One region of the Aminobacter sp. SR38 genome, then DNA from elsewhere that is predicted to be linked to it. Evidence: riboswitches for the same ligand, from Rfam matches in the RefSeq annotation. Region 1 holds a riboswitch; each other region holds the start of a gene.

Evidence for each region. Region 1 has a riboswitch for cobalamin ahead of IG197_RS36915 (TonB-dependent receptor). Riboswitches for the same ligand answer to the same signal wherever they lie in the genome.
Region 2: another riboswitch for cobalamin. It lies ahead of bluB (5,6-dimethylbenzimidazole synthase); the one in region 1 lies ahead of IG197_RS36915 (TonB-dependent receptor).
Region 3: another riboswitch for cobalamin. It lies ahead of IG197_RS11935 (ribonucleoside-diphosphate reductase subunit alpha); the one in region 1 lies ahead of IG197_RS36915 (TonB-dependent receptor).

What each region holds. Positions count from the first base shown of each region.
Region 1 covers NZ_CP062113.1:3,235-11,049, reverse strand. The annotation lists gene IG197_RS27990 (AMP-binding protein) at 1-1,569, opposite strand, end outside; gene IG197_RS27985 (alpha/beta hydrolase) at 1,879-2,706, shown strand; cobalamin riboswitch at 2,988-3,190, shown strand; gene IG197_RS36915 (TonB-dependent receptor) at 3,369-4,217, shown strand; gene IG197_RS36910 (TonB-dependent receptor domain-containing protein) at 4,121-5,227, shown strand; gene IG197_RS27975 (ABC transporter substrate-binding protein) at 5,239-6,099, shown strand; gene IG197_RS27970 (FecCD family ABC transporter permease) at 6,105-7,097, shown strand; gene IG197_RS27965 (ABC transporter ATP-binding protein) at 7,094-7,815, shown strand, end outside.
Region 2 covers NZ_CP062112.1:4,303,513-4,311,327, reverse strand. The annotation lists gene IG197_RS21065 (TetR/AcrR family transcriptional regulator) at 1-201, shown strand, start outside; gene IG197_RS21060 (MFS transporter) at 295-1,503, shown strand; gene IG197_RS21055 (SIS domain-containing protein) at 1,537-2,535, opposite strand; gene IG197_RS21050 (outer membrane beta-barrel protein) at 2,686-4,371, shown strand; gene bluB (5,6-dimethylbenzimidazole synthase) at 4,368-5,102, opposite strand; cobalamin riboswitch at 5,149-5,334, opposite strand; gene galU (UTP--glucose-1-phosphate uridylyltransferase GalU) at 5,398-6,285, opposite strand; gene IG197_RS21035 (lytic murein transglycosylase) at 6,533-7,750, shown strand; gene IG197_RS21030 (DUF459 domain-containing protein) at 7,766-7,815, shown strand, end outside.
Region 3 covers NZ_CP062112.1:2,430,598-2,438,412, reverse strand. The annotation lists gene IG197_RS11950 (ABC transporter ATP-binding protein/permease) at 1-930, opposite strand, end outside; gene IG197_RS11945 (TonB-dependent hemoglobin/transferrin/lactoferrin family receptor) at 995-3,295, opposite strand; gene IG197_RS11940 (peptidase domain-containing ABC transporter) at 3,654-5,414, shown strand; cobalamin riboswitch at 5,489-5,702, shown strand; gene IG197_RS11935 (ribonucleoside-diphosphate reductase subunit alpha) at 5,812-7,815, shown strand, end outside.

The DNA.
Region 1 (7,815 bases):
GGGCAGGGCGTCGATGAACTTCACCGAGCGCGGGTATTTGTAAGGCGCGATCGTTGCCTTGACGTGATCCTGAAGGCGCTTGACGGTCGCGGCGTCGGCGGCGACGCCGGCAACCAGCACGACATAGGCCTCGACGATCTGGCCGCGTTCGCTGTCAGCCGCGCCGATGACGGCGCATTCGGCGACTTCGGGGTGCGAGAACAGGGCGGCTTCAACCTCGGGACCGGCGATGTTGTAGCCGGCGCTGACGATCATGTCGTCGGAACGCGCGGCGAAGTGGAAGAAGCCGTCGGTGTCCTGGATGAAGGCATCGCCGGTCAGGTTCCAGCCGTCGCGGACATATTCGAGCTGCCTGTCATCGGACATGTAGCGGCAGCCTGTCGGGCCACGCACGGCAAGCTTGCCGACAGTGCCGCGTGGCACCTCGTTCATGTCGCCGTCGACGACCCGCGCTTCATAGCCGCCGACCGGCTTGCCGGTGGAGGCGGGTTTCATGTCCTCGAAGCGGTTGGAGATGAAGATATGCAGCATCTCGGTGGCGCCGATGCCGTCGAGGATCGGCTTGCCCGTCTTGGCCAGCCATTCCTCGAACACCGGCCCGGGCAAGGTCTCGCCGGCAGAGACCGCGACGCGCAGCGACGACAGGTCGGCGCCTTCGTCCATGGCCTTCAGCATGGCGCGATAGGCGGTCGGCGCGGTGAACGAGATCGTCGCCTTGTAGGTCTCGATGATGTGGATCATGTTCGGCGGCGTTGCCTGCTCGAGCAGGGTCGCGGCCGCGCCGAAGCGCAATGGGAAAATGGCCAGGCCGCCAAGACCGAAGGTGAAGGCCAGCGGCGGCGAGCCGACGAAGACGTCGTCGGAGGTGACCGAAAGCACCTCCTTGGCATAGGCGTCGGCGATGATCAGCAGGTCGCGATGGAAATGCATCGTCGCTTTCGGCACGCCCGTGGTGCCCGAGGTGAAGCCGAGCAGGGCGACGTCGTCGCGGCCGGTCTTGACCGCTTCGAAGATGACGGATTTGTCGAGCGCGACCCGGTCGAGTTCGGCGTCATGGTTGGCGGTGCCGTCGAAGCCGATCACCTTGGTCAGGAAGGCGCTGTCCTTGGCGCAGGCGATCATCTCGTCCATCAGGCGCGTGTCGCACAGCGCAATCGTGATCTCTGCCTTGTCGACGATCTTGGCGAGCTCACCGGCGCGCAGCATAGGCATGGTGTTGACGACGACAGCACCTGCCTTGGTCGCGGCCAGCCAGCAGGCGACCATTGCCGGGTTGTTGGCCGAGCGGATCAGCACCCGATTGCCGGGCTTGACGCCGTAGTTTTCGACCAGCGCATGCGCCAGTCGGTTGGTCCAGTCGGACAGCTCCTTGTAGGTGCGGCGGCGGCCGTTGCCGATCAGCGCGGTGTGGTCGCCCAGGCCTTTTTCGACCAGGCGATCGGTCAGCTCGACGGCCGCATTGAGGTGCTCGGGATAGTCGAAGCCGTCGAGCAGAAAGGTCGGCCACTGGTCCTGGGGTGGCAGGTTATCGCGCGTGAAGGTGTCAATATGCGCTGACGGTCCAAGCATTCTGCGGCTGTCCCCTACCTGCTCATCGGCATGACGGAAGCGCCATGCGTGCGTTGGAATGCGTTACTTCGGGGGAAGGTGCTGCGCCGCAACGGGTAGCCGTTCGGCACAGGCCGCGGCTATGCGAGATCGACATGCGATCGGCGTCTGGCACAGCGAGACCTCCCACGTTCTCGACTGATGGCTGAGAATTGCACCGGACCAAAATTATTTCAAGCATAAAGTTTCTGCCGCTGGCCCATTGACGCAATCCGGCACGCTGGCCATTGCTATGCGCCTGGATTGCTGCCGCCTTGGAGGGATGCCCGTATGCTCGAACGCCATATCGCCGATTGGGACAACGCCTACAGCAATGGCGCCAACATCGCCGGCGGCGACCGTTGGCCTGCTGCGTGGGTGGAACCGGCGCAATCGTTTCGTGACGTCCTGTCGGCAGCTGATAGGGCGCAACTCGACATCGTTTATGGCGACAGGCCGCGCAACCGGTTCGACCTGTTCCTGCCTGAAGGCACGCCGAAGGGGCTCGTCGTCTTCGTCCATGGCGGTTACTGGATGGCGCTCGACAAGAGCTACTGGTCGCATCTCGCCAAGGGTTCCATCGACAGCGGCTACGCGGTGGCGATGCCGTCCTACAGCTTGTGCCCGGAAGTCAGGATCGGCGATATCGTGCGCGAGGTCGGTGCGGCGATCGGCAAGGCAGCCGCGTTGGTCGAAGGCCCGATCATGCTGACCGGTCATTCCGCCGGCGGACACCTCGTGTCGCGCATGGTCGCGGCTGCTTCGCCGCTTGCGCCCGATGTGCAGTCTCGTATCCGTCATGTCGTTTCGCTCTCGGGAGTTCATGATCTCAGGCCGCTGATCAACACCGGCATGAACAAGACGCTCCACATCGACGAGACCGAGGCGCTGGCTGAAAGCCCGGCGCTGCTGCGGCCGGTGGACAACGTCCGAATCACCTGCTGGGTCGGCGGTGGCGAGCGCGCCGAGTTCCTGCGCCAGAACGCATTGCTTTCCAATATCTGGACCGGGCTTGGCGCCACCACCGCTACAGTGGTCGAGCCCGACCGGCATCACTTCAGCGTCATCGACGGGCTTGCCGACAAGGATCATGCGCTGACAAGGACCTTGCTCGGCTGAACATGCGCGGATGATACCGACGCGGCCGAAGATGATGTCGATGGCCGTAGCGCGCACATCGTCGGTTCAGTTTCCGCGACCCCGTTGGCAATGTGCTGGTGGCCTCTGTCCACGAGGGGCAGTGCCGTCCAATTGGCGGTCCCATGCAGGGCTTGCCGCGTCCGGGGCGATTGCACAAGCTGCCCTGTTTGTCCGTGTCCAATGATCCTATCTATTTGAAAATCAATATATTTTATGGCCGATCGCATGATTGCGATTGACAAGCCTCGGCATCCCTGAGTAGCGTCCGCCTCGGAATCGGTTCCGCCGAGAGGCGGATGAAAAGGGAACACGGTGAGGCCGAAGGCCAAATCCGCGACTGCCCCCGCAACTGTAACCGTTGAGCCTCTTCCATCATGCCACTGAACGCATTCGCGCGTTCGGGAAGGCGGAAAAAGGCTGTGACACGGAAGTCAGGAGACCTGCCCGTTCCAGTCACCCATGCTTGTCCACGGGGTGTGGTCAGGCGCGGTCGCTCGTGGCGGTGACATCGAAAGTGTTGCCGCATGCGGAAGGCCGTCGGGTCAATCTTGTCCCAAAGTCTGCCTGCCGACCTGTCTTGCCTGCGGTTTGGAAACCGGGTGCGATCCTTGTCGCGCCCCCCAAACCATTTGAGGGCAGAAATGCAGAGACTTATCCTGGGCATCGGCGCGATCATGCTGGCCATCCCGACACCATCCAGCGCGCAGCAGGCGCCCGCTGCAGGCGGCGTGACCGTGCTGCCGCGCCTGGTCGTTACGCCGCTGCGCCGCGAAACCGCGCTTGTTCGCCCGACGTCGTCGGCCACAGTGATCGACGAGGAAGAATTGCGAAAGTCCGCGGCAGCAGACCTGCCGTCGTTGCTGAAGCACTATGCCGGCGTTTCGATCATCGGTTATGGCGGCCAGGGGGCCTCGTCCAATGTCTATCTGCGCGGCATGTCGGCCGGCCAGACGCTGGTGCTGGTCAATGGCGTCCGCAGTTCATCGGCGACCAGCGATACGAGCTCGATCTTCAACATTCCGCTGTCGTCGATCGAGCGTATCGAGATCGCCAAGGGACCGCACTCAGCGCAGTATGGCTCCGATGCCATCGGCGGTGTCGTCAACATCATCACCAAACAGGGCGGCCAGTGTGACGACGGCCGTAACGCCTGCGGCAGCATCACCTCGGGCTTCACGCATCCTTGGGGTGGCTATCTCTCAGGCGATCTGCGCGGACGCACCGAGGACGGCATCGATTACTCCGTCGGTGGCTCCATCCTCGGCACGCGCGGCTACGACTTCACCACGCCGCTGGCCTGGGGACATGAGCCTGACGACGATGGCTTCCTGCAGGGCTCGCTCAGCGTCGCAGCCGCCAAGGAGTTTGGCTGGGGCCGCTATATGCCGATGGCCTGTTTGCCCGGGGCCGCAGCCAGTACGATGCCTCCCCGCCTTCCGCCAATGAAGTTGACACCGACACCTTCGCCGGCAGGATCGGCGCACGGGTGAAGCATTCCGACAGCTGGAGCTCGACCGTCGAACTTTCCGGCAACCTCGACTATTCGACCAATGTCCGTGACAGCGTCGTGGGCAGCAGCGAATTCGACACCAGGCGCTACGGCATCTTCGCGTCGACGGAAAAGTCCTTTGAAACAGGTGAAGTCAGGCATGTCCTGGTCGGCGGCGCCGAGGCCTATCGCGAGGAGGTGGCTTCGACTGTCGATTTCGGTGTCGGCTCGCGCGACCTCGTGGCGGTGTTCGGCCAGTACTCGCTCGACTATGGCGCGCTGACGATCGACAGCGGTCTGCGCTACGATCACAATGAACAGTTCGGAGGCGCCACCACCTACAACATCGGTGCCAGCTACGAGCTCGTTCCCGAGCTTGTGGCGCGCGCCTCGTACGGCACCGGCTTCCGGGCGCCGACCTTCAGCGACCTCTATTACCCCAACTACTCCAATCCCAACCTGAAGCCGGAGAAGTCGCGGTCCTATGAGATCGGCATCAACTGGCGTCCAAGCGAGGGGACCGAGCTTGACGTCGCCTTCTACCAGACCTGGCTGACCGACGCGATCGCCTCCAACCCGCCGACCTACCTGCCGTTCAATGTCGCGCGCGCCAAGGTGACCGGTATCGAGGCCAGCCTGTCGCATGCGTTCGACGAGCGCTGGAGTGGCAAGGTTTCGATCGACTACCGCTCGCCGAAGAATGAGGACAACGGCCGCTACATTCCCTATCGCGATCGCTTCAAGGCGGCCGCCGAGGTGAGCTTTGCCGCGACCGACAGCCTCGACCTCACCGCCAAGCTGCTCTACGGCGCGGCGCGCTACGCCAATGCCGCCAACACCATCAAGCTGCCGGACTATGTGACGGTGGATTTCGCCGCCAACTACACGTTCGACGAGCGGGCGAGCCTGAAGTTTTCGGTCGAGAACCTGTTCAACGAACACTATTCGACCGTCACCAACTATCGCGCGCCGGGCCGAAGCTTCAATCTGAGCTTCACGCGTGTGTTCTGATGCGAGGTAACATGCCCACCAATCGTCTCAGCTGCGCTCGGTTTCGAGCGTGGCTGTCCGCTCTCGCGGGGCTGGCCGCGTTGTCATCAGCACCGGCAGCCGCCGGGCCGCCGAAACGCGTCGTGTCGATGAATGTCTGCACCGACCAGCTGGCGATGCTTCTGGCGGCCGAGGGGCAGCTGCATTCAGTGTCTTATCTGGCAAGCGATCCCAACACGTCGGTGCTGGCCGATCGGACCAACGGCTTTGCCGTCAATCATGGCCTTGCCGAGGAAGTGTTTCTGATGCAGCCTGACCTGGTACTCGCCGGAGCCTACACGACACGGACGACGGTTGAGTTGCTGAGGCGCCTCGGCATCCGGGTCGAGGAATTCGCGCCGGACAGCTCCATTGCCGACATCAGGGCCAACATCCTGCGCATGGGAGAGGTCCTGGAGCGGCGCGAAGAAGCGGCAAAACTTGTCGCCGCGCTTGATCGTGGCGTCGCCGAATTGGGCAAGGAAAGCGCCTCGGGCAAGACCGTCGCGACCTACTACGCCAACAGCTACACCTCGGGCACTGGAACGCTCGTCGACGAGATCGTCAAGCTTTCCGGACTGGTCAATATTGCAGACAAGCTCGGGCTCAGCGGCACGGCGCGGTTGCCGCTGGAGATGCTGGTGCTGGCCAAACCAGATTTGGTCGTCGGTGGCGGCGAAGACTATGGCGTCCCGGCACTCGCCCAGGAAAACTTCGTCCACCCGGCCTATCGGGCGGTCTCCGGGCAGGGCAGGGCGGTGGCGGTGCCGTCGCGATACACCATTTGCGGCGCGCCGTTTACACTTGAAGCCGCCCGCCTGCTGCGCGATGCCGCCGAGGGGGACGCCAAGTGAGTGACATGTCCCGCTACAGGCTCGTGTTTGCCGTTCTTGCCATCCTGGCCACCATTCTGTTCCTGCTTTCGCTCACCGTCGGTCCGGCGGGCCTCGGCTTCGGCGACAGCATCGCTGCATTGTTTTCCGACAAGGCCGGCGCCATCGAGCTGATCATGCGTGAGATCCGCCTGCCGCGCGCGCTGCTCGGTCTGATGGTCGGTGCTACACTCGGGCTTTCCGGTGCGGCACTTCAAGGCTATCTGCGCAATCCGCTGGCCGAGCCGGGCCTGATCGGCGTCAGCGCTTCAGCTTCGCTGGGCGCGGTGATCGCCATCTATTCCGGCCTGACGATTGTCTTCCCGCTTGCCTTGCCGCTGTCGGCATTGGCTGCCGCCGTGCTCGCCGTCGTCGTGGTCCAGGCACTTGCCGGCCTGCGCGGCAGCACCTTGACCATCATCCTGGCAGGTGTCGCCGTGTCGAGCTTTGCCGGCGCGATGACTTCGCTGGCGCTCAACCTGTCGCCCAATCCGTTCGCCGCGCTCGAGATCATGTTCTGGATGCTCGGCTCGCTGACCGACAGGTCGATGACCCATGTCTGGCTCGCCTTGCCGTTCATGCTGGTCGGCTGGGCGATGCTGGCGGCGCTCGGCCGGGCGCTCGACGCGTTGACGCTTGGCAACGAGACGGCAGCCAGCATGGGCATCGACATGCGCCGCGTGCAGTTGCTGGCCGTGTTCGGCACGGCGGCCTCCGTCGGTGCCGCAACGGCGGTGTCGGGTGCCATAGGGTTCGTCGGCCTCGTCATCCCGCACATGCTGAGGCCGCTTGTCGGCGCGCGCCCGTCGCGGCTGCTGCCGGCGAGCGCCTTGGGCGGGGCCTGCATGCTGCTTGCCGCCGACATTTTGGTCCGGCTGATCGCGCCCGGCCGCGACCTCAAGCTCGGCGTTCTGACCGCAATCGTCGGCGCGCCGTTCTTCCTGTGGCTTGTCTATCGCACGAGAAGGAAGCTTGCCTGATGCTGCTCGATGTTCAAGATCTCAGGGCGTCGCTCGGCGGCCGGCCGGTGCTCAACGGCGTGTCCTTTTCCGTCATGGCGGGTGAGTTTGTCGGCCTTATCGGCCCGAACGGAGCCGGCAAGTCGACCTTGCTGCGCGCATTGCTCGGACTGACACCGGCAGACGGCGCAATCGCGTTGGGTGCGCTCGCCGCCGCTCATGTCCCCGCGAGGGAGCGCGCTCGGCATATGGCCTACGTTGCGCAGGAGCGCGAGATCGCCTGGGCCGTGCCGGTCGAGATGCTGGTCGGCCTCGGTCGCTCGCCCCATCGGCCAAGTTTCGCCTCGCTCGCCCTTGCCGACCGCAACGCCATCGACGCCGCAATGCGCAAGATGGAAGTCGACAGCTTTCGGGACCGCGCTGCGACCGAGCTTTCGGGTGGCGAAAAGGCGCGTGTGCTGATCGCCCGGGCGCTGGCACAAGAGACGCCGCTGCTGCTCGCCGATGAACCGACATCGGGCCTCGACCCGTCGCACCAGATCACGCTGATGCGCCTGTTTGCCGATCTCGCGAGCAGCGGACGAAGCGTCGTGGCTTCGCTGCACGACCTCGGGCTCGCCGCCCGCTGGTGCACCCGACTGCTGCTCATCGACGCCGGCAGGATCGTCGCCGACGGCCCGCCTGATGAAGTGCTGACCGCCCAAACCCTGCGCGACGTCTATGGCGTCGAAGCCTTCTT
Region 2 (7,815 bases), on a different replicon from region 1:
GCCCTGATCCTGCGCGATGCCGCCGCGCGCGGCGAGATCGGGCCGGGGCTCGATCCTGCCGACGGCGCCCAATGGATCTCCGCGCTCATCGACGGCGTGTTCGGCCGCGTCGCCGTCGACCCCGGCTTCAAGCCGCTCGAGCAAAAGAAAACATTGCATCTGCTGTTGACCCGCTTTCTCAGGCCGGGAGCAACGACATAGGCGAGACAGACGGGCACAGGCCGGCAAGGCTTGCCCCGGAAATCCTGGAAACCAGAACCAGCAAAGGATGCTGCGGCTCGCAGCGAAACTGTGATGAACACCTTGCGCCTTGCCAGGACACGCGCCCCATTTGCCGGGCTGCAGCTGGCCAGTATCTTCTTCAGCCTGGGCAATGCAATCACCGCCATCGTCTATCCCTGGCTGGTCTACGACCTCACCGGCAGCGCCAGTTGGATGGGCATCGTCGCCTTCGTGACACTCGCTCCGGCTATTCTCGGCAGTGCGTTTGGCGGCCCTGTCGCCGAAAGACTCGGCATCCGCCAGACCGCCATGATCGCTGTCGGGCTCGGCTGCGCAGCGTCGATTGCCGCCGCCCTGCTCTACGGCTTCGGCATGATGACCATCGGTGCACTCGTCGCGCTTGCCTTGCTCGGCGCCATATTCGACGGCCCCGGCAGCGTCGCGATCGAATCCCGCGTTCCCGAAATCGCGCGTCTGGCGCGCATGCCGCTGCTGCGCGCCAATGCCATCGACGACCTTGTCGACAACGGCGCCGCCATCGTCGGGCCGGCGATCGCTGCCTTGCTGGTGGCGATCGTCGAGACCTCTACGCTGTTGTGGATCATCGCCGCACTCAACATCGTGACCGCATTGATGACCGCGCTCAGCCTGCCCCAGTTCCGCCTGCGGCAGATGTCCTCAACCGCGTCCACTGAACTGGCTGGCGCGATGCGCATCATCTTCGGATCGGTCCGCCTGCGTACGGCCCTGCTGCTGGCAAGCCTTGGCACCGGCACCTTCGTCGCACTCGAAAATGTTGCCCTGCCGGCAATTCTGCGCGCCGAAGGGCAGTCGGCTTCGACATTGGGGCTCTATCTCACCGCCGCCGCGGCCGGTGCGATAGCGGTCAACCTTGCAATGGCCGTAATCGGCGGTCGGCCCGCCTTGCGCAGTGTCTTCGTTGCCGCCTTCGTCGGCCTGGCCGCCGGCGTCATCATGCTCGTGATCGACCGCGCGGTGCCCACGCTGATTGCATCAGGTGCAGTTCTCGGCATCGCCGCCGGCCCGCTCTCGCCTGTTTTCACCACCCTGTTGCAGACCAGTGCGCCGAAGAACCTGCGCGCCCATGTCATCGGCGCATCGATCGGAATGATCCTCGTCACGGCCCCGCTTGCCGCTCTCGTTGTCGGTGCCGCGCTGGATCTGTTCGGCCCGACAGCTGTTCTATCGGCATGCGCGGCCATGCTTGCCGCCTGCGCGGTCATCGGCGCGCTCGCCCTCGGTCCGGACGAAGCTGAGTAGGGGGCCGTCAGGCAGTTGGCAGCAGGGCGCCGGTCAGGCGGCGCCAACCCGGAGCAGATCGTGGAAGTGGATGATGCCGACAGGCTTGTCGCCTTCGACCACCGGGATGGCGCTGATGTTGTACTCGTTGAGCATTGCCGTCGCAGTGCCCGCCAGCATCTGCGGCGGCACCGTCTTGGGCTGTCGGGTCATGATGTCCTCGACATTGGTCTCGGCGAGATTTCGATCGAGATTGCGCGCCAGGTCACCGTCGGTGACGATGCCGGCCAGCCGGCCCTGCTCGTCGACGACAACGACGCAACCGAAACGCTTCTTGGACAGTGTCTTTACTGCCTCCGGCATCTTGGTGCCGACGGCGACGATCGGCATTTCCTCGCCCTTGTGCATCAGGTCGCCGACCGGCATCAGGCTCGCGCCGAGCTGGCCGCCGGGATGGAAGGTGCGGAAATGATCGGCAGTGAAGCCGCGCGCCTCGAGCAAAGCCACGGCCAGGGCGTCGCCGACGACGAGTTGCAGCAGCGTCGAGGTCGTCGGCGCAAGACCGTGCGGACAGGCTTCCGGCGCCCGGGGCAATGACAGGACGACGTCGGCCTGACGCGCCAAGGCGGACGTATCGCCGGCCGTCAGCGCAATCAGCGGGATCGAAAAGCGCCTCGAATAGGCAACGATACCCTTGAGCTCTGCTGTTTCACCCGACCAGGAGAGTGCGACGATCGCGTCTTCCCTGGTGATCATGCCGAGATCGCCGTGAATGGCTTCCGAAGGATGGACGAAATAGGCCGGAGTCCCGGTGGAGGCGAAGGTCGCCGCCAGCTTGGAGCCGATATGCCCACTTTTGCCGACGCCGGTGATGATCGCCCGGCCGCTGAGCTGGCCCAGGATCGAGACAGCCCTGGCGAATGGCTCGGCGAGCGGGCCTTCAAGCGCTGCGACAAGCGCGGCGATGCCGGCCTGCTCGATGGTGACGGTGCGGAGCGCGGAGGCGATCGACGCCTGCCCGTCCGGCTCTTTTTTCAGCGATCCAGCGTGCATGGCGCATGCGTTAGCGCGTCGGCGTGCGGCTGTCCATGATTATCCGCCCAAAACGAGGCCTCTCAGGGCGTGCGGGAAACGCTCCGTTAACCATGGCGATTTACCAGTTGGTAAGCGCGACGCCCTTGCGTCGGCGAAGCAGTGGGAAAGATGGCGCAGATCAGGCCGGAGCAATGGACACAGACCACGGCACTCCGCATCTTGCTGGCGACGGCAAGCGTGGCGACGTTGCTGTGCGCCGCACCGCTGCATGCCCAGGAAACCGCCTTGCGCGGACCGGTCAGCGAAGACGACATCAACAACACCCTGCGGCTTTACAAGAGGCGCCCTGCGGCCGAGCAGGCGCAGGACCAGGCACCGGCCTACCAGCCGGTCAGCCCCGGCGCGATTCCAACCCAGGCTGACGCTGAGGCCACCGATTTGTTCAGCGAACCGCCCAACGCCGACGGCACATCGGCCGGCTCCTTGTCATCCGCCCGTCCGCCCACGACCGCGCGCCAGCGCGCCCGCGAGGCACGCGAGCGGCTGGCCGGCACCGCCGCGCCGACGGCTGCCGAGCGGCCAGCAGTGCCGGCAGCCGACGAAGAGCTGACCACCGGCACCGTGCGCCAGGGCACCGTCGATTCCGAAACGGAGATCGAGAACGGACCCGAAGCCGAGCGCCAGCGCGCCATCGAAGGCCGCAGGCCTCAGCCGGATGCGAACCCGTTCGAGCCGACTGGCATCCGTTTCGGCACCTTCGTTCTGAAGCCGAGCCTTGAACAGGGCGTCACCGCGACGTCGAATGCGGATTCCAGCTTTAACGGAAAGTCGGCCGTTCTGTCCGAGACGACTCTCAGGCTGAACGCCGCGTCCGATTGGGAGAGCCATTCGGCGACCATCGACGCCTATGGCAACTACCGAAAATCCATCTCCGGCCAGGAGGTCAAGGATCTCAGCGGCGGCATCGACGGGCGGCTGCAACTCGATCTCGCCGACGACATGCGCGCACTGGCGCGGCTCGGCTACAGCATGCGCCCGGAATCGACGTCGTCGCCCGTGGTCATCTCCGGCACCGCCGAGCGGCCGAACCTGCACACGCTGAACGGCGCGCTGGGTGTCGAAAAGGCCGTCGGCAAGTTCCGCTTCGGAGTGACCGGCGAAGCTGTCGACGAAAGCTACAGCGACGCCGAACTGACCGACGGCACCACGCTCTCACAGAAGGACCGCGACTCCAGACTCTATACCGGCAAGGTCCGCGTCGGCTACGAGGTCTCACCGGCGTTGACGCCCTTTGGCGAGGTCGAATTCGGCCGCCGGGTCTATGACCTGCGCTTCGACACCGCCGGTTTCGAGCGCTCGTCCAAGCGTACCGGCGCCCGCGCCGGCGTCGAGATCGACATGGGCGAAAAATTCGGCGGCGAGATTTCGGCCGGCTGGATTTCGGAGGATTTCGACGACGACCGGCTGAAGACGGTTTCCGCCGCGACGATTGCCGCTGATCTCAGATGGTCGCCGATGCGCGGCACGATCGTCGGCCTGACCGGCGAAACCTTCGTCGAGGGATCGACGACCCCGGGCGACAGCGGTTCGGTGCTCTACAACGGCCGCCTCAGCGTCGAACGGCAGATCCGTTCCAACCTGACTGCATTCCTCGCCGGCGGCGTCGGCTACCGCGACTATGCCAGCTCGAACGACCACGAGCTTAGGCTCAGCGCCGAAGCGGGCCTGACCTGGTGGCTCAACCGCTACGCCGGCCTGACCGGCAAGCTGCGCCATGAGACCTTCGACAGCACCTTGCCGTTCCGCGACGCCAAGACCAACAGCGTCTTCGTCGGGTTGAAAATCCAGCGCTAACCTGCTTGGGGCAAACCGCCGATCGCGGCGGCTGCGGCCCTCAAGGCCGTCTCCCCCTGCCCCGCATAGACCTCGCTCATGATCAGCTCGGCAAGCGGCAGACGGCATCCCCAGCCATGGCGCTCGAGATCGGGCTTGTCGGCGAATTCGCTGACGTGGCCGACGCAGAGATAGGCCACCGGCACGACGTGATCGGGAATGCCTAGCAACTGCTTCAGCGCCTCGCGATCGAGGATGCTGACCCAGCCGACGCCTATGCCCTCGGCACGCGCGGCGAGCCAGAAATTCTGAACTGCGCAGACGGTGCTGAAGAGGTCCATCTCGGGATTGTGCCATCGTCCGAGCGGAGAGTTTGCCGAACGGCTGCGGTCGCAGGTGATGACCAGGTTGAGCGGGCTTTCGCAGATGCCTTCGAGCTTGAGCTTGCGGTACAGCCCCCGCCGCTCCTCGGCGATCTCAGGCAGTTCCTGCTGCCGCGCCGCAAAGAACAGGTCGCGGACCTGCTCGCGTCGTTCGCGATCTCTGATGACGATGAAGTTCCACGGCTGCATGAAGCCAACCGACGGCGCGTGATGGGCCGCCAGCAGCAGCCGCGCCAGCACATCGTCGTCGATCGGATCAGGCAGAAAATGGCTGCGAACGTCGCGGCGCGTGAAGATGGCGCGGTAAACGGCATCCTGTGCAGCGATATCGAAACAGCCTGAAGCGGCCTTCAACTGGTCAGCAAGCATCGCATATCCCCTGGCGAGCATGTCGGTTCCCTCCGCCTGACCATGCGGAGGTCGATGTCTGCCGGGCCGGTCTTCTGGCTCAAGTTCAACCCGTCTGCGGCGCCTTCCCGTTCAGGATGAACAGTGGCCTCTGCCGATACGGTCCCTCTTACAGCGTTGGGCACGCCACGGATTTGCACCGTGTTCCCGATTCTCCCGCATCGCTGCGGGCACCTGGCAGGGTATTTCTAGCGGCAGCAGCGGCCGAAAGCCATCGCACCGTGCGTCCAATCCTGACGCACGGGCGACATGTGGCTTATTTGCCCGGCTTGATCTCGCCGAGCAGCGCTTCGATGACGCCGGCCATGCTCCTGCTGAGATCGGAGCGCGACAAGGCAAAGGCAACGTTGGCTTCGACGAAACCTTCCGGCGAGCCGCAGTCGAAGGTGCGGCCGCGATAATGATAGCCGTAGAAGGACTGCATCTTCTCGAGCTTGAGCATGGCGTCGGTCAGCTGGATCTCGTCGCCGGCGCCACGCTCCTGGCTTGCCAGGATCTTGAAAATCTCCGGCTGCAGAATGTAGCGGCCATTGATGAACAGGTTCGAGGGTGCCGTGCCCTGCTTGGGCTTTTCCACCATGCCCTCGATCTCGAAGCCGGTGTGAACCGACTTGCCCTTGCCGACGATGCCGTATTTGTGCGCCTCGGCCGGGTCGCATTCCTGGACGGCGATGATGTTGTTGCCGGTCTCGGCATAGAGCTCGACCATCTCGCGCATGCAGCTCTTTTCCGACTGCATGATCATGTCGGGCAACAGCAGCGCGAAGGGCTCGTCGCCGACCAGCTCGCGCGCGCACCACACTGCGTGGCCAAGGCCGAGCGGTACCTGCTGGCGCGTGAACGAGGTCTGGCCCGGGGCCGGCTGCAACCGCTGCAGGCGCTCCAGTTGCTCGGTCTTGCCGCGCTGGGCCAGCGTATCATAAAGTTCGAACTGGACGTCGAAATGGTCTTCGATGACCGCCTTGTTGCGGCCCGTGACAAAGATGAAATGTTCGATGCCCGCTTCGCGCGCCTCGTCGACCACATACTGGATCACAGGGCGATCGACCACAGTCAGCATTTCCTTGGGGATAGACTTGGTGGCAGGCAGAAAACGCGTGCCCAAGCCCGCGACCGGAAAAACTGCCTTGCGAACTCTTTTCATTGCGTGGTCGTCCGATAGAGGGATGTATCGGACGCCAACTTTGCCACGCCCGAATTGATGAATACTGAATGCGTTCACATATTCGGCGACAGCGGGCAAGACCATTGATCACGCGATCTTGATTGTCCGAACAGCTAGGTGGACAATCCCTCAACCCGCTTTTCGTTCCCCAACGGGTCTATGGTAAACTGATTGATAACCGGCATCGGCGATGAATCGTGTTTCTGATCTCTCCAAGGAGGAAAGAATGCCCCTTCGCAAGACCGCCAAAGGCCTCCTGAGCGCCGCTGCCCTTTCGCTGGCATTGATGCTTCCGGCCGGCCCGGCGGCCGCCGAAGCCGGTTTCCAGCGCTGGGTGGCGAGCTTCCGCTCCGTCGCCGCAGACAACGGGATTTCCGGTTCGACCTATGACCGCGCCTTTCGTGGCGTGACCTCGGCTGACCCCGAAGTACTTGAAAAGGCCCGGTTCCAGCCCGAATTCACCGCGCCGGTCTGGGATTATTTCGACAATCGCGTCCATGACCAGTCAATTGCTGTCGGTCGCGAGATGGCGCGCAAGTGGAAACCCTGGCTCGACCGCATCGAGGCCAAGTATGGCGTCGACCGCTACATCCTGCTCGCCATCTGGTCGATGGAATCGAACTACGGCGAGATTCTCAAGAACGACAAGGTGATGCGCAATGTCGTGCGGTCGCTGGCGACGCTCGCCTATGGCGACCAGCGCCGGGCGAAGTTCGCCCGCACCCAGCTGATCGCGGCGCTGAAGATCCTGCAGCGCGGCGACATCGACGAAAGTCACCTCGTCGGCTCCTGGGCCGGCGCGATGGGCCACACCCAGTTCATCCCGACCAGCTACCAGGCCTACGCGGTCGATGCCGACGGCAATGGCAAGCGCGACATCTGGAACTCCGTGCCCGACGCGCTCGCCACCGCAGCCAACCTTCTGAAGAAGAACGGCTGGCAGGCCGGCAAGACCTGGGGTTACGAAGTGGTGCTGCCCGCGGGTCAGAAGTTCCCGACGGGATCGCTGACGCTCGACAAATGGGCATCGCTCGGCATCGAACGCGCCAACGGCAAGGCCTTCAAGCGCGGCTCCGACGTCGCCACCCTCAAGGTGCCGGACGGCCGCGGCGGACCGGCCTTCCTGATGACCAAGAATTTCTCGGTCATCAAACGCTACAACAACGCCGACAAATACGCGCTCGCCGTCGGCCTTCTTGCCGACGAGATCGCCGGCTATGGTGGCCTGGTGCAGGACTGGAAGCGGCCGTTCACCAAGCTCAGCTTCGAGGAAAAGCAGGAGTTGCAGAAGCGCCTTTCGGCGCATGGCTATTACGACGGCAAGAGCGACGGCAAGATCGGCGAGGGTTCGCGCTCGGCAATCAAGGCATTCCAGGCACAGCTGGGCTTGACGCCGGACGGTCATCCGAGCATGGAAGTGCTGAAGTTCCTGCGGCGTAACTAGCAACCGGAGGCTGTATTGGCATTGACGCGTCGTCCGCGGTTTTCGCTGTTGCGCCTGACGACGCC
Region 3 (7,815 bases), on a different replicon from region 1:
CATGGCGATCTGCATCAGGCCGCCAAGCGCGATGCTGCCGGCGAGGAAGCCGGGCAGGGCAACGAACAGCGGAATGCGCAGCACGGTGTGCTGGTAGGGGAAGGTGAAGCAACCGAGCAGGAACTCGCGACCGGCGAGCTTGCGCCAGTTCTGCGTGATGCCGTCGAAGCGGCGGTCGAGCCCGGCCCGCTCGACATTCTCGCCGCCGATCAGCGCGATCTCGTCGGCCGACTGGCGGATGCGCGCCATGGCGAAGCGGAAGTCGCCCTCGCGCTTCTGCTGCGTGTAGAACAGCGACTTCAGCGGCCGACCGAGCAGATGCGTCAGCCCGCTCGACAGCGCGACATAGATGAACGCCGCCCAGACCATGTAGCGCGGGATCGAGACGTCGAAACCGAACAGCGAGAAGTTGAGCGCGAAGGTCGACAGCCCCCACAGCAGCGCGAGAAAGGAGAAGATACCGACGATCCTGGTGATCAGCTCGATGCCTTCGTCGAGGATGCCCTTGACGAACAGGCCGCAATCGTCGGCGATGCGCTGGTCGGGATTGTCGACCTCGCGCGGGCAGTCGCCCTGGGTCAGCCGCCAATAGGCGCGGTCGGCGAACCACGAGCCGAGTGCTGCCTCGGTCAGCGACTTGCGCCACCTGATATGCAACATTTTCTGCAGGTAATCTGCCGTCAGTGAGCGCACCGAATTGGCCGCGACGATGCCTGCAAAAATCCAGATCTGCCAGACCGCGGCCTTGGCGTCGACCTTCTCCAGCGCGCCGTAGAATTCCGAGGTCCAGCTCACCAGCCGGATGGTAAAGTAGATGCCAGCCAGCTGCAGCGCGATGACTGCGGTGAGGTAGACGAGGCTCGTCTTGCCGCCCTTGCCGGCAATGCAGAGCTTGAGCAGGCGAACGAACTGCCTGAGGACGTTGGTCACCGCGAGCACCTTTCATGCAGGACGCAGGGCTTGATGCCCTGCGTCGGATCGCTGTCGATCTGGCTCAGAAGCGCACCGTCGCGCCGAGCTTGAAGGTGCGACCTGGAGCCACCTGCATTTCCGGATTGTTGGCGTTGGCCACCGGCCCCGAGATCACGTTGGTGACGCCAGTGAGAGTATTGGGGAAATAGCGGCGGTCGAAGATGTTCTGGATGCCGAAGTCGACATCGACATTTTCGGTCGGCTTCCAGCGGGCATAGGCGTCGAACACCGCATAGCCGCCCGGCTTGAAGGCGTTGGGGTCGGCGCGTTCGGTGACGCCATGGGCGAAGGTCGCGACGAGCTCGGTTTCGAGGTTCCAGTCGGGGATGAGGTAACGCCCGCCCAGCACCGCGGTCAGCGGTACCGCACCGTCGAAGGCCGTTTCCGCTGCACCCGCTGAAATCCGCTGCGTGCCCTTTTGGTAGGAGATCGAGGCATTGAGGAAGAGGTTGTCGTAGACCTCGTATTCGCCGCCGAACTCGATGCCCCAGACCTTCACGTCCTCGACATTGTCCGAGGTGTATCGCTCGGTTGGGCCAGGCACGGGCTGCAGCGAGCGGATGAAATCCTTGTAGTCGGCATAGAAGCCGGTGAGGCTGAAGTAGCCCTTGTCGAGCTCCCCGCGCACGCCCACCTCGTAGCTGCGGACGAATTCTGGCTTCAAATTCGGATTGGGGATCACCTCGACCAGCCCGGTGGAACCGATCGACAGCGACGACACGAACAACTGCTGCGACGTCGGCATCTTGAAGCCTTCGCCATAGCCGGCATAGAGCGTATAGGTGTCGTTCAGCTCATACATCGCGCTGATCCGCTTGATCAGCTTGGTCTCGTCGATCTTCTTGGGCTCGAAGCCGGGCTTCGGCTTGTAGTCGGCGTCGCCGGTGGGATCGATGGAATAGTGCGCCAGGCGCGCGCCTGGGGTGATGGTCAGCCGGTCGTCGAACAGCTTGATCTCATCCTGAAGGTAGATGTCGGCGCGGACGGTGTCGACCTTCGGGAAGTTGAAGCCCTGGTTGTTGGCGATGGTCGTGGTGCCAGCTGTCAGGTTGTTGGTGATGTTGTAGCCGTCATAGTTGCTCTTGGTCAGATCGCCGTCGAAACCATAGGTCAGCTTGTGCGACAGGCCGCCCAGTTCGAAGGACGAGTTGGCCTGCACGTCGGCCTCGAGGAAATCCTCGCCATAATTGCGGACCTGGATGTTCTGTTGGCGGCGCGTTGGGTAGGTGCGCAGCTGATTGCTGTAGGTGTCGCGCTTCTGCGGCGAATAGGAGATCTGCCACTTGATCTCATCGAGCCACGGCGCGTCGACCTTCCAGTCGTGCGACAGGGCCAGCCTGTAACGCTCCATCTCCAGTTCGCGCTGCCAGCTGGTGTTGACGTACGTCGATCCCGCAGACGAGTCGTACATCTGCTGGATCGTCGTGTTGCGGTTGAACCACTCGCCGGTCAGCTTGACCTCGTGATCCTGGGTCGGGTTCCACTGCAGCTTCATCAGACCGTTGAAGGCGTCGGTGTCGGCGGGAAACGCCTTGTTGCACGGCCAGATCGCCTGGCGTGGACAGCCCCACTGGCCGCCATCGGCGCGGCTGTTGCTGAAATCGCCTTCCGACGCCCCGAGATGACCGAAGCTGCCGAGGAACTTGAAGTCGCCGGATTCAGCGGCCGCACTCACCTGCTTGCGGAACGAATCGTCGTAGCTGTCATAGGCGGTCTTCATCTCGACTGCCCATGGCTTCGAGCCGTTGAGAAGATCGTCGGGGTCGAGCGTGCGGAATGCGACTGCGCCACCCAGCGCATCGGCGCCCTGGAGCACCGAGTTCGGACCGCGTACGATCTCGGCGCTGCGCATGTTGAAGGGGTCGACGAAGTCGCGGCTGCCGTCGATGATCTGCTCCTGGATGCGGCTGCCGTCGACACTCATCTGGACGCGGTTGCCGCCCATGGCGCGGATGTTGAAGCCGGTCAGCTGGCCGAACGGATTGGTAAGCGATGTCGTGCGCGAGACGGTGACGCCCGGCTCGTAGCGAACCATGTCCTGGATGTCGCGGACGACATGGCGCTGCAGCGTCTCGCGGTCGATGACCGACACCGACATCGGAATGTCGAGCACCTTGCCGGTGGTGCGCGCCGATGTGACGACGAGCCTGTCGAGCACGATGCGCTCTTCATTGCTCAGCAGCGGCTTCGTTTCCTCGACCTTCTTGGCCGGTGTCGTTGCCGTCTGGGCACTGGCGATGCCGGCCGATTGCAGCAACAGAAGCGAAACGCCGGCCAGAAGCATTTGCGACCGCGAACCGCGGCCGGTGTGAACGTTAGACATGACAGCCCCCTCGAAAAATCTGGAAAAGCTGGCTGTCCGCGAACGAAGGGCTGGCGTAAGTTAATATGAGTATGTGACTCAAGATTGGTGATGGCTGTATAATGGGTCCTGCGGTGTGTGCAAGCCGGGTGATGCGCGGCGCGACACCTGGCCTCACCTGGAACAGACACATGCCGGCGCCGCCCAGCTACGGCTGGCGAGGATCTGGAAGACTTGTTTTGTTCGTCGTTCCGCGAGGCGGGCGATTTTCGCCGAAGCGTTTCACAATAATATGACTATCATTGTCATATTATTTGACAGGAAAGCGCGAATGACCTAGCGAACCCGTCCCTGTTGTTCGAGCGGCGTCGGTTAGGCAATGAAATTTCGAGAGAAACTGAACGCCTTGCGCAAGATACCGCTCGGCGATTGGCGGATACTGATGCGGATCATGGGCATCTACCGCCGTAAGTTTTTTCTTGCCATTGCGCTTTCGCTGGCCGGAATCGTGCTCTCGGTGACGGTTCCGATCCTTTCGCAGAAGATCGTCGACAGCGTCATGGTCGGCAAGGACGGTTGGGCAGCGACCCAGTTCGCCGCCATCGCCATCGTGGCGGCGGTTATCAGGCACATGACCTCACGCTGGCACAACTCGCTGATCAACGACGTGGACGCAAGGTTCACCGCCCGGCTGTCGAGACGCATCTACTTCCGCCTCATGCGCATCCCCTATGAGAGTTCGGCATCCGCAGGCGGAAGCACGATCAACCTCCTCAACGAATCCCAGCGTGTCGCCACCTTCATGCTGAGCGCTGCGCCGAATTTCTTCCTCACCATGTTGGGTGCTGCCGTCTCGTTCGCCGTGGCGCTGTACTACGACTATCTCATCTGCCTGCTGGCCTTTGTCGTTGCCCTGATCTTCGCCGCCTTTGCCCGCAAGACCAATGCCCAGCTGGGCGAGGCGAGCCGCAGCTCGTTCCGCCTCAACGGCGCCCTGCAGGGGGCGACCGCTGAAACGGTAGGCAACATCCGCGGCATCAAGTCGAATGCGGTTGAGCGCTTCTTCATCGGGCGCTGGTCCGCGAAGTCGGCCGAAGCCATCAAGGCGCGCTGGCACATACTCGACCTCTCGCACTCCTATTCGTTCACGCTTGGCCTGCTGAGCGAGATCCTGACGCTGCTCGTCGTCCTCGTCGGCTGCTGGCGCATCCTGCGCGGCGATCTCACGATCGGTGGCCTGCTTGCGCTGCAGCTGCTCGTCACCCGGGCGACCATGCCGATGCTGACCAGTGCCGGCATCCTGATCCAGTTCCATTCGGTGAGCGCCACCGTCTCGGCCCTCGCGGCTTTCCTCAAGCGCCAGCCGGAGCGCGCCATCGTTGCCCCGGCGCTGCGTGCTGCTGATTTCGGCCCGATCACGGTCGAGGATCTGACCTTCCGCTATCCCGAGGCGACGGCTGCGGCACTCAACGGTGTCAGCCTGGTGCTGCCGGCGACGGGCGTCGTGGCGATCGTCGGCCGCAATGGCTCCGGCAAGTCCAGCCTGCTGCGCGTCCTTTTGGGACTGGAGCGCGATCATGCCGGCAAGGTGGCAATCGGCGGCATCGACGTCCGCGCCTACAATCCGCGTTGGCTGCGCGGCCGCATCGGTGTTGTCGACCAGGAGACGTCACTGTTTTCGGGTACCATCCGCGAGAACCTTCAGGCGTCGCTGCCGCGCCCGCTTCGCGACGACGAGATCGACAAGGCGCTGGCGTTTTCCTCCGCCGACAAGTTCACCGCCGGTTTGCCCAAAGGCATCGACACCGAACTGGTCCAGGCAGGGCAGAACTTCTCCGGCGGCCAGCGCCAGCGCCTGGCGATTTCGCGCGCCGTGCTGCGCGATCCGCACATCGCCGTTTTCGACGAACCTACTTCGGCGCTCGACGCCGAATCGGCGATGGCGCTCGAGCGTGAGCTGCTGGCCTTCGGCCGCGACCGCCTCGTCATCATCGTCACGCACCATCTGTTCTCGGCGCGTTCGGCCGACATGATCGTCGTGCTCGACGATAGCAGGATCGTCGGCACGGGCAGCCATGAGGCTCTGAATGCCGAATGCCCGGTCTATCAGGCGCTGTGGCGCGACTACGTCAGGGATTGATCGGCCGCCGGCGTTGATCGGTCGATGAGGTGGAAATGATTCTTCCACCTGTTGACACGACACCCGTCAGTCATACTACATGTAGACATCGTGGTTCTTCCGAGTTGATTCCAGCTCGGGAGCTAAGAGGGAAGCCGGTGCGCGATTTCGCAATGCCGGCGCTGCCCCCGCAACTGTAAGCAGTGAGTTGCTGTCGCGTAGTGCCACTGGCGCCAATGGGCGCTGGGAAGGCCAGACAGCGGCAATGACCTGCGAGCCAGGAGACCTGCCGCGATCGAGTCTGAACGTCCACGGGCGGGGTGTCCGGTGGTGCGCTTGCGTTCTGCCGGCTTGCGCTGGCTGAAATCCGTCATGCGTCCGCCCAAGGCCCTTCGCCCCCAAACCATCGGGGAAGATGATGCCGGCGACCTCCACACTTCAATCCAGCGGAACCAACAGCGTTCCGTCCGCTCTCAGCCAGGGTTCCGAGACCGCGTCCGAACCTGGCTACCGTGTCATCCGGCGCAACGGCGCGGTGACGCCGTTCGACGCGACCAAGATCACTGTGGCGCTGACCAAGGCGTTTCTCGCCACCGAGGGTTCGGTGGCCGCCGGTTCGCGCCGCGTCCACGACGTCGTCGAGGAACTGGCCGGCCAGGTGTTCGCCGCGCTGACCAGGCGGGCGGATAGCGGCCGCACCTTCCACATCGAGGAAATCCAGGACCAGGTCGAACTGGCGCTGATGCGCTCCGAGCATCACAAGGTCGCCCGCGCCTATGTGCTCTACCGCGAGGAACGTGCCCGCGAACGCGCTGCCGCCAAGGTCACGTCGGTCGAGGTCGCCGCACCGCCGCTCCAGGTCAAGGCCGATGACGGCAGCCTGGCACCGCTGAACGAGACGCGACTGGCCCGCATTGTCGACGAGGCCTGCAGCGGGCTCGAGGCCGTCTCGGCGGATGCGATCCTGGCCGAGACAAGGCGCAATCTCTATGACGGCATCACCGTCGACGAGCTTTCGCTGGCGCCGATCCTGGCCGCCCGTACGCTTGTCGAAACCGAACCGAACTACGCCTTCGTCAGCGCCCGGTTGTTGCTGGACCGGTTGCGGCGCGAGGCACTGAGCTTCGTCTCGGCCAGGTCTGAGCAGGCCACCCAGGCCGAAATGACCCAGCGCTATGCCACCTATTTCCCCGCCTTCATCGCCACCGGCATCAAGGCCGAATTGATCGACCCCGAACTTGGCCGTTTCGACCTTGCCAGGCTCAGTGCCGCGCTGAAGCCCGAGCGCGACCTGCAGTTCCAGTATCTGGGTCTGCAGACGCTCTATGACCGCTATTTCCTGCACAGCAAAGGCAAGCGTTTCGAACTGCCGCAGGCCTTTTTCATGCGCGTGGCGATGGGCCTGGCAGGCCGCGAGATCGATCGCGAGAGCCGCGCCATCGAGTTCTATGATCTTTTGTCGTCCTTCGATTTCATGGCCTCGACGCCAACGCTGTTCAACTCCGGCACGCTGCGCCCGCAATTGTCGTCCTGTTTCCTCACCACCGTCGCCGACGATCTCGACGGCATCTTCAAGGCGGTGAAGGACAATGCGCTGTTGGCCAAATATTCCGGCGGGCTCGGCAATGACTGGACCCCGGTGCGCGGCCTCGGCGCCCACATCAAGGGCACCAATGGCGAGAGCCAGGGTGTGGTGCCGTTCCTCAAGGTTGCCAACGACACGGCTATCGCCGTCAATCAGGGCGGCAAGCGCAAGGGTGCTGTCTGCGCCTATCTCGAGACCTGGCACGTCGATATCGAGGAGTTCCTCGACCTCAGGAAGAACACCGGCGACGACCGCCGCCGCACCCACGACATGAACACCGCCAACTGGGTGCCGGACCTGTTCATGGAGCGCGTCGAGGCCGATGGCGTGTGGACGCTGTTTTCGCCCGACGAGGCGTCCGACCTGCACGATCTCTATGGCACGGCGTTCAAGGCGGCCTACGAAAGCTACGAGGCCAAGGCTCTGGCTGGTGGCATCAAGGTGTTCCGCACGGTCAGGGCGCTCGACCTGTGGCGCAAGATGCTGACCATGCTGTTCGAAACCGGGCATCCGTGGATCACCTTCAAGGACCCGTGCAACATCCGCTCGCCGCAGGGCCACATCGGCGTCGTGCATTCGTCGAACCTCTGTACCGAGATCACCCTCAACACTTCGAAGGACGAGGTCGCCGTCTGCAATCTCGGTTCGGTCAATCTTGCCAATCATATCGCAGCCGAGGGGCTCGACATCGACCGTCTGGCCCGCACCGTGAAGACGGCGATGCGCATGCTCGACAATGTCATCGACATCAATTTCTACACCATCCCCGAAGCCAGGCGCTCCAACCTGCAGCATCGTCCTGTCGGCCTCGGCCTGATGGGTTTCCAGGATGCACTT